One region of the Bacillus sp. FSL K6-3431 genome, then DNA from elsewhere that is predicted to be linked to it. Evidence: predicted binding sites of a transcription regulator. Region 1 holds the regulator's gene; the other holds the start of a gene.

What was found. The regulator Rex, encoded in region 1, represses fermentation and respiration genes when NADH is low (regulators of the CRP and FNR family bind a similar motif). The targets are predictions, from matches to a motif close to TTGTGAAATATTTCACAA.
Region 2: a site for Rex is predicted at 2,052-2,069, ahead of qoxA (cytochrome aa3 quinol oxidase subunit II). Genes of this name have one in related genera too.

Annotation. Positions count from the first base shown of each region.
Region 1 covers NZ_JBBOCT010000001.1:4,121,703-4,126,139, forward strand. Annotated here, with positions in the region: gene MHB53_RS20025 (ABC-F family ATP-binding cassette domain-containing protein) at 1-1,248, opposite strand, end outside; gene MHB53_RS20030 (redox-sensing transcriptional repressor Rex) at 1,547-2,209, shown strand; gene MHB53_RS20035 (twin-arginine translocase TatA/TatE family subunit) at 2,491-2,667, shown strand; gene tatC (twin-arginine translocase subunit TatC) at 2,682-3,434, shown strand; gene MHB53_RS20045 (YdiK family protein) at 3,541-3,735, opposite strand; gene MHB53_RS20050 (CPBP family intramembrane glutamic endopeptidase) at 3,735-4,437, opposite strand, start outside.
Region 2 covers NZ_JBBOCT010000001.1:4,443,617-4,448,053, reverse strand. Annotated here, with positions in the region: gene qoxB (cytochrome aa3 quinol oxidase subunit I) at 1-914, opposite strand, end outside; gene qoxA (cytochrome aa3 quinol oxidase subunit II) at 1,004-1,936, opposite strand; gene MHB53_RS21405 (histidine phosphatase family protein) at 2,357-2,926, opposite strand; gene MHB53_RS21400 (hypothetical protein) at 3,014-3,838, opposite strand; gene MHB53_RS21395 (MDR family MFS transporter) at 4,122-4,437, opposite strand, start outside.

The DNA.
Region 1 (4,437 bases):
TAGTTCTTGAAGCACTGTTTTATTAGATGAGAGCTCTGCTTGCTGCTGGTCGTAATATCCAACCTCTACATTTGTACCAAATGCTAGCGAACCTTCTAGCAAAGATAATTTTTTAATGATCGTTTTTAATAAAGTAGATTTGCCAACACCATTTGGACCAACTAACGCAATGCTATCTTTCCGAGAAATATTAACATTAATATTTTCCGAGAGCATATTATCTTTTTCATAGCCAATTCCTGCGTCTGTTATTTTTAAGACATCATTTCCACTGGGACGGTCTATTCCGAATGAGAAGTTAGCAGATTTTTCACCGCTGGTCGGCTTATCTAAAAGCTGGATTTTATCTAGCTGTTTACGGCGACTCTGTGCTCTTTTGGTTGTGGATGCACGTGCCAAATTCCGCTGGATAAAATCTTGCAGTTTCGAAACCTCTCCTTGTTGCTTCTCAAATTGTTTCATCTCACGTTCATATGTTTCAGCTTTATGGATTAAATATTTGCTGTAATTACCATGGAATTTTATCATTTCATGTCTTGAGAGCTCGTACACTTGGTTCACGACTTTATCTAAAAAATACCTGTCATGCGATACGATTAGGATAGCGCCTGCGTAGCCTTGTAAATATTGCTCTAACCAAGATAGGGTTTCAATATCCAGGTGATTGGTAGGTTCATCTAGGATGAGAATATCTGGTTTTGTAAGTAATAGCTTTGCTAGTGCGAGACGTGTCTTCTGGCCACCACTTAAAGTTGAAATTAAAGTATCATAATCTTGTTCATAAAATCGTAATCCATGCAAAACGGATCGAATGTCTGATTCATATTGATATCCACCACTATCTTTGAATGTAACTTGTAGTTGGTCATAATCATGTAAAAGCCGTTCATATTTATCTTCCTGTTTATAGCTGGTGGGATCTGATAATTCTTGCTCGATTTTTCTGATTTCTGTTTCCATCTTCATTAAATCAGTAAAAACGGTAAGCATTTCATCCCAGATGGTTAGTGTTGATTCGAGTCCGGTATTTTGTGCTAAATAACCAATCGATACATCTTTTGGCCTGACTATTTGTCCGGAATCATACGATAAATGACCTGCAATCATTTTTAATAGCGTTGATTTTCCAGCGCCGTTTCTACCGACAAGTGCGATTCGATCTTTTGATTGTATTTCTAATTTTATATTCGATAAAATTAACTCTGCACCAAAGTATTTTGTCAATTGTTGTATTTGTAATAACATCATGTTAATTCACCTCAAGTACTACCTAGTTTAACGCATATTCACTAATTACGGCAATCTTCCTCTATTTTGTTTTGCAAAAAAGACAGTTCGATTGAAATAGTGTATTATAGTGAAGAGGTGTTGGTTGTGAATAAATTGACGCATTTTAATGAAGATGGTCGGGCGAAAATGGAGATGTTAGTGGGAAACCTGAAACTGTTCGGACAGGATGGGGCCTACTTTACTTATAGAAAAAACAGGTGGGGTATCAAGTAATAATTTTCAACGCGAAAGCGGAAGTGGTAAGGGGGACAAATAAATGAGCGAAGAAACAGTTAAAATTCCACATGCAACGGCAAAGCGGTTACCACTTTATTATAGATTTATTAAAAACCTTCATGCATCTGGCAAGCAACGTGTTTCATCCGCGGAGTTAAGCGAAGCAGTAAAAGTAGATTCCGCCACGATTCGTAGAGATTTTTCTTATTTTGGCGCGCTGGGAAAAAAAGGATATGGGTATAATGTGAATTATCTGTTAAATTTCTTTTCCAAAACGTTGGACCAAGATGAGTTAACAAAAGTTGCGTTAATTGGGGTTGGAAATCTGGGAACAGCTTTTTTAAATTATAATTTCCTCAAAAACAATAATACGAAGATTACGATGGCGTTTGAAGTGGATTCGGACAAAGTGGGTACAATGATGGGTGAGGTACCAATATATGATATGCGAGAACTCAAGGAACGTCTTCAAGAGGATGATATTTCGGTCGTGATTTTGACAGTACCTGCGAATGCCGCTCAGCAAATCACTGATGAATTGGAAAAAGCCAATGTGAAAGGAATATTAAATTTCACACCTGCAAGGCTTACAGTTCCATCTTCCGTTCGTGTTCACCATATTGACCTAGCTGTGGAGCTACAGTCACTTATTTACTTTTTGAAAAATTACGCCGATACAGACACGGAAATTTCACAGGAATAGGGTAATTAGAATAGCTAAGTTAGGATCAATCCGTTAAAATAAACAATAAGAGGATGTTCAAAAAGTCACCAAATGATAAACGGCGAATTTCTTCGTTGCTCGGTTTTTCCGGTTCTCACGTAGCTACAGGAAGGATCTTCTGTTAAGCTCGCTCACGTCCTGTGAGCAACACAGAAGTCAGCACATCCTGTGCAAGTCAGATCCTCAAAACCTTCTCGCCTCGAACTTCTTGTTTCTTATTTGGCACCTTTTTGAACACGTACTATAAGGAGGTGGGCGCAATGCCAGGACCGGGTAGTTGGATTTTAATTGCACTTGTTGCTTTATTGATTTTTGGACCTAAGAAATTGCCAGAGCTTGGAAAAGCAGCGGGTAATACATTACGTGAGTTTAAGAACGCGACAAAGGGACTTGCTGATGAAGATGAAAAAGAGAAGAAGCAAGACGCCGACCAATGATAGGATGACATATTATGAGTCAGAATGATATGACGATTTATGACCATATAGAAGAATTAAGAAAACGGCTGATCATTATAGTCGTTTTCTTAATGTTTGCAGTGATCGGCGGATTTTTCCTTGCACAGCCACTAATTAAAATCATACAAAGTGCGGATATTGTGCAAGATTTAACGATGAATGCATTTCGAATCACAGATCCATTTAAAGTATATATGCAAATGGCACTTTTACTTGCATTCATCATTACTTCACCGCTGATTTTATATCAGTTGTGGGCATTTATTAGCCCGGGGCTTCATGAAAAGGAACGTAAAGTAACACTAGGATATATCCCTGTTTCCGTGTTTTTATTTTTATTGGGTATCTCTTTTGCTTACTTCATTTTGTTTCCATTTGTCATCCAATTCATGCTTACGCTTTCGGGGAATATGGATATCCAAACGACAATCGGAATTAATGAGTATTTTCAATTTTTATTCCAAATTACAATTCCATTTGGCATACTATTCCAATTGCCAGTTGTCTTACTGTTTTTAGCAAGGTTGGGAATTGTCACACCATCTTTTTTGTCGAAAATTAGAAAATATGCATACTTTATCTTATTTGTGATTGCTGCATTTATTACACCACCTGATATCGTATCGCATTTATTGGTAACCGTACCGCTCTTTATCTTATATGAAATTAGTATATGGATTTCGAAAATTGGATATAAAAAAGCGCAAGCTGCGGAAAAAAAGTACGAACACAAGCAGAATAAATGATAAAAGAAGAACCGTGGTTTAGAAAAGATGGAAAGTGTCTTAATATCTAGACATGATGATAAATGCATACTTCAAAGAAAAAAAAGAGACTTTCGCTTAAAGTCTCTTATTTTTTCACCTTTTTTAATTTGAAGTGTATAGAAAGTAATCGAAACCCCGCCCCGAAATCAAAGGTAGCGAGAATGACTAGTAAGTAAGCGAAGATATTCCAATCATTTGCTGTAACTTGTTGAATGGCAAAGAAGGTAAAAATAGCTCCTAGGACTATATATATGAATCCAGAGAATAACGGTGACCTCATTAGAATAAACCTCCCATCCAGCTATGCAACAATCCTACTACTTCTTGATTAGTTGGTAATTTAAACTGTCCAATTGTCACTATTGTATTCATGGCTACATGAGAAATAATAGGAACAATAATTCTTCCCGTTTTTACATAAAGGAAAGAGAAAGTAAAGCCCATCGCCGCATAAATAATTAAATGCTTTGGCTCTTGGTGTGCTAAAGAAAAGATTAGTGCACTAATCAATGCTGAAACCCAGAAAGGAAATCGATTATAAAGGGTTCCGAAAATGACTTTACGAAAGACGATTTCTTCTAGTATTGGACCTAAAATAGAACTAGCAATGACAACCATGGGCACAACTCTGATCAAGTTCATGATATTTTGTGTATTTTGTGAACCAGCTTCAATTCCAAGGACCTGTTCTACTAAGACAGCAGCAATTTGTGAGATAAAGGCAAGGAAAATTCCGCCAATTGCCCAATTAATAGATGAGCTAGCGGATAAAGGCTTAGACTTTTCAATTTTCGTGTAAGGAGTTGCTTTCTTTAAAAGTAAAAGCACGATAGCCAATCCGACCGAAAAGCTAATAACAACCCAAAGTCCCGCTGCAAGAACCTTCATATCGTTAAGATCAGCATGGAAAACCTTTGTGCCTATGAGCAATAGCAAAGGAAATCCAATATATGTGGACAGATGCATAGATATAAACGTGATA
Region 2 (4,437 bases), 320 kb from region 1:
TTACGTTGTGAAAAAGTAGAGATAATCTCACTATATATTCCAAATGCCGGCAAAACTAAGATATACACTTCTGGATGTCCCCAAACCCAGAATAGATTCGCCCAGAGCATATCCATGCCGCCATTTGTTGTTGTAAAGATGTTTGCGCCGAATAGCCTATCCATTGTTCCCAAAAGAAGTGTAACAGTCAGTACTGGAAATGCAAAAACGACAATTGCATTCGTGATAAATGCAGTCCATGTGAACATTGGCATCTTCATTAATGTCATACCAGGTGCTCTCATTTTTAAGATAGTCGTAATAAAGTTAATACCGGATATTAATGTACCAATTCCAGCAATCTGAATTGCTAGCATATAATAATTTGTCCCGACAGATTGACTGAAATCATTGCCAGCGAGCGGGAAGTAGGAAGTCCAACCTGCATCAGGAGAACCACCAACAACAAAAGAAATATTGAATAACATCGCACCCATAAAGAATGTCCAAAAACTTAGTGCATTTAAGCGCGGAAATGCTACGTCACGAGCACCAATTTGTAATGGAACAACGAAGTTCATTAAGGCAAAAATAAACGGCATTGCCATAAAAATGATCATAACCACTCCATGGGTAGTAAAAACTTCATTGTAATGCTGGGCATCTAATAGCGTGTTTTCGGGTACGGCAGTTTGCGCCCGCATCATTAGTGCATCCACTCCGCCACGAAATAACATGAGCAAAGCAGAAATCAAATACATAATCCCGATCCGTTTATGGTCTACGGTTGTTAACCATTCACGCCATAAATAACCCCATTTTTTAAAATATGTTAAGCCTGCAATAACTGCAATAACCGTAAGGCCTATAGCAACCATCGCTGCATAAATTGCAGGACTTGGGTGTGGAATGGCAAATCGATCAAAGTAATTCATACTTCTTAGACTCCTTTCAAGGAATATTTCCTGTCATCTAAAACTAGTAGTTAACAAACTTAGAACCTAGTTATGATTTTGTTTGAATCTTACTCGTTCGATTCTTCATGAGAATCGCCTGTATCGTGTTTATGTCCGTCATGCTCATCTCCTGATTCTTCTTGAGAATCATTTGATCCATGATTATGGCCACCATGTTCCCCTTCTGGAGCAGGCAAGAATTCTAAATGTGTTCCACTGAACGTCAACTGTCCAAGATGACCCGGTTCTAGTAACTCATTGAATTTTTCTTCTGTTAGCGGATCAGCTGTTGTTTTCACGTCTTCCACCCATTGATCAAACTCTGATTCTGGCATTGCCTTCACTTGGAACGTATTTTCGGCGAATCCTTTCCCACTAAAGTTTGCATTTCGTCCCATGTATTCACCAGGGACGCTGGCTGCTAAGTGTAATGTGGTCACCATGTCCGACATCGCGTATTTTTGTCCCCCAAGTTGTGGAATCCAAAAACTCGTGATCGGTCCGTATGAATACAGTTTAAATTCCAATGCCCGATCTGTGGGGATATATAAGTAGTTAACTGTTTCTATATCCTCTTCAGGATAACTAAAATGCCATTTCCAATTAGAAGATGAGGCATAAACAATCAATGGTTCTTGATTTTCATAGCCTTTCGGTGTTGCCTCCACTTCATATGTGGATTTAACAGTTACGATTGAAAGAAAGATGATGATTAAAACTGGAATCCCGACAATAATTGATTCAACAATCGGATTCCCTTCAATGTGTGGTGGTTCATAATCATCACTTTGTTTCGATGCACGGTATTTTGTTACAATAAATATTAATAGAGCGAAAACGACAATCACAACGACCGCCATGGTCGCAATCGAAATCCAAATGACATTCGCTTGCGTTTCAGCTTGTGGCCCTTTAGGATCCAAAACCATTAATGATTCACAACCCGTTAACGCCACGATACTAGTGATAACCAAACTTAAAAGAGCCCATTTCATTTTCATTAAAGTACCCCTTTCTTTTATTTTAAAAGCTAACTTACATGATGTAAGACGTATATAGTGATAATGAAAAACTACATAGATTATTTTATTCTCATAGAATGCTAAAAACAATTCTTTGTGATTAATGTCACAAAGTGTTCATGAAATAATACAGTGGTAAGTCACACAATGTTAATAAAGCCAAAGCAATATTAATATTATAGAAGAATAATAATTAGCATTTTTTTAAAAGCTGGATTATGATAAATGTTTAAGATACTATAAAAAGTCTGGATTGATATACTCATCCAAAACGCATTTATTAAGGTTTTTATCCATAAAAAATATAGAGCCATTCCAAATTGGATTGGCTCTATACTATCTGTTTTTATTATTAGTTTTTTGATTTTCTAACAACCGATAAAGGTAACTAAAAGTTCATTAATTATGAAAATAATAAGTGGTACAGTTCCAGTGTTTACTACTCGTTCTTCTTTTACCTTTCCATCCTCTTTTTTGTAGTTCTTTCGCTATTAACATATTAAAAAAACCATGTCCAACTAAGGCACTTGATTTATATTCTTGAGAGTGTTCAATTAATACTTGCGCTGCCTTTTGTGCCCTTTGCTTTGCATCGCTGTAAGATTCACACCCTATTGAATATCCACTAAACCACAAACACCTTAAAACAACTGCCCATATATTTGGATGTAATTTTATCGCATTACATTTTAAAGAAGAAACAGGCAGCTCTGTTTCGCGAAAGACTGGCATCGAAGTCACTTTAGCATGTTGATGCAATAGCATCGCTGACTCAACTGACCTTTTCAAATCGCTAGTCATCACAATACTGGCTGATTGTATCTTATTAAGTGTATCCATAGGATAGGAACTTTCTTCTAACACCCCTTTATCATCGTACCTTTTTACCCAATCATTAAACTCATTACATGTTATAAGCTGCCTATCGGTAAACTTAGATTTACCATGTCTAATCAATGAAATCTCCATGGATAAACGCCTACTTCTATTTTTTAATTTCACCCAAACTACTATCCGTAATTTTCTTTTATTGGGTACAATATTTTCATTTACCTCTTAGGATTGAAGAGCCTTATGTAATGATTTTTTCAATGTTTCTATGAATGTATCACGCGTTTCAGATGATAATTCCAATAGAGAAAGATATGGATTTAAATCTTCAAGTTCAACTAATAAAAGATTGCCTTTATTAGTTCGACATGCATCCACTCGTTGAATTCCCCAATCAAGATTGTTCCATTCAATGAAACGTTGCGCAAATAATAAATCTTCCTTCGTAGGAACATACTCTTTTAGATCCCATCTATTTTCTATATCTGGTGCATAAAGAGCATATTGAAATTCATGGTCGATGAAATAGAAAGACACCTCATAATCAAAGTTAATAAAAGGCTGTACTAAAGTATCTTTTTTATTTGGGTTCACTTTTATGGACAATTCATTTTTGAAGACAATTTCCATCCCGATGGAATCAGCCCCATCTTTTGGTTTTAAAATATAGTTTTCTACATTAGGGAGTTTATCTAAAGAATGGAGTGTATCAATCGTTGGAATAACAGGAAATTTGGCATCTGTTAGCTCGATTAAGTATTCTTTTCCATTCATATCGGCCTTTCCATCAAATGAATTATATGTTTTCAAACAATTTGAAACTACTCGATTTCGGAATGTAAGATATTTATCCTTATAATTCGCTACTGGTCCAGCATTTCGAAATACAATTAAGTCAAAATCTTTTTCAAATGTTTCAACGTCTTCTGGATGACAAATTAGCAACTGAAAATTTTCTCTAAGCTTTGAAGTAAGGAATAAATCTTCCTCATAATATGCACGTCCTTTTGCTTCATAGTACAAGTCTGTTACGAATAACAGCTTCTTCATTGGATACTCACCTGCTGTTAATTAATTTAATTTGATTAGCAAAAAACTTCTGCTTGTAATAAAGGTGCCCCAGCTTCTAGAATAGTAGATTAGCACCTCGATTGCTTAATAAGATGTATTACTCTGTCTATTGAGTTCATCTATACGTTAAAAGTATTTCAATTTGCTGCTAAAGATCACCCAGTTGTTCCTCAAGCCCTTAGACCTCAAAAGATATGTAGATTATTATTATAAAGCAAATTATTTTTATGAGTAGATCCTCTTATAGCTGAATTCTTTTATTTTAATCAGTGGATAGAGCCATTTCTTTTTTATTTAGTAATATTCCCGTTACAGCAAATGCACATACTGCCAGCACTACTAACATAATAAAGACTGTGTGCAAACTTGACTCTAATGCATGCCCTTTTAACTCATCACTTAACCATAAGCCTGAAATGGCAATTCCAATTGCTTGTCCTAAATTCCTTAATAAATTATTCGATCCCATTGCCGCTCCACGCATATTCCAATCTACTGATGATTGAACTGCAACTGTGAATGCTGTAAAGGCTAGCCCAAAACCCAGCCCCAAAATAGCCGTGACGACCATCATCCAT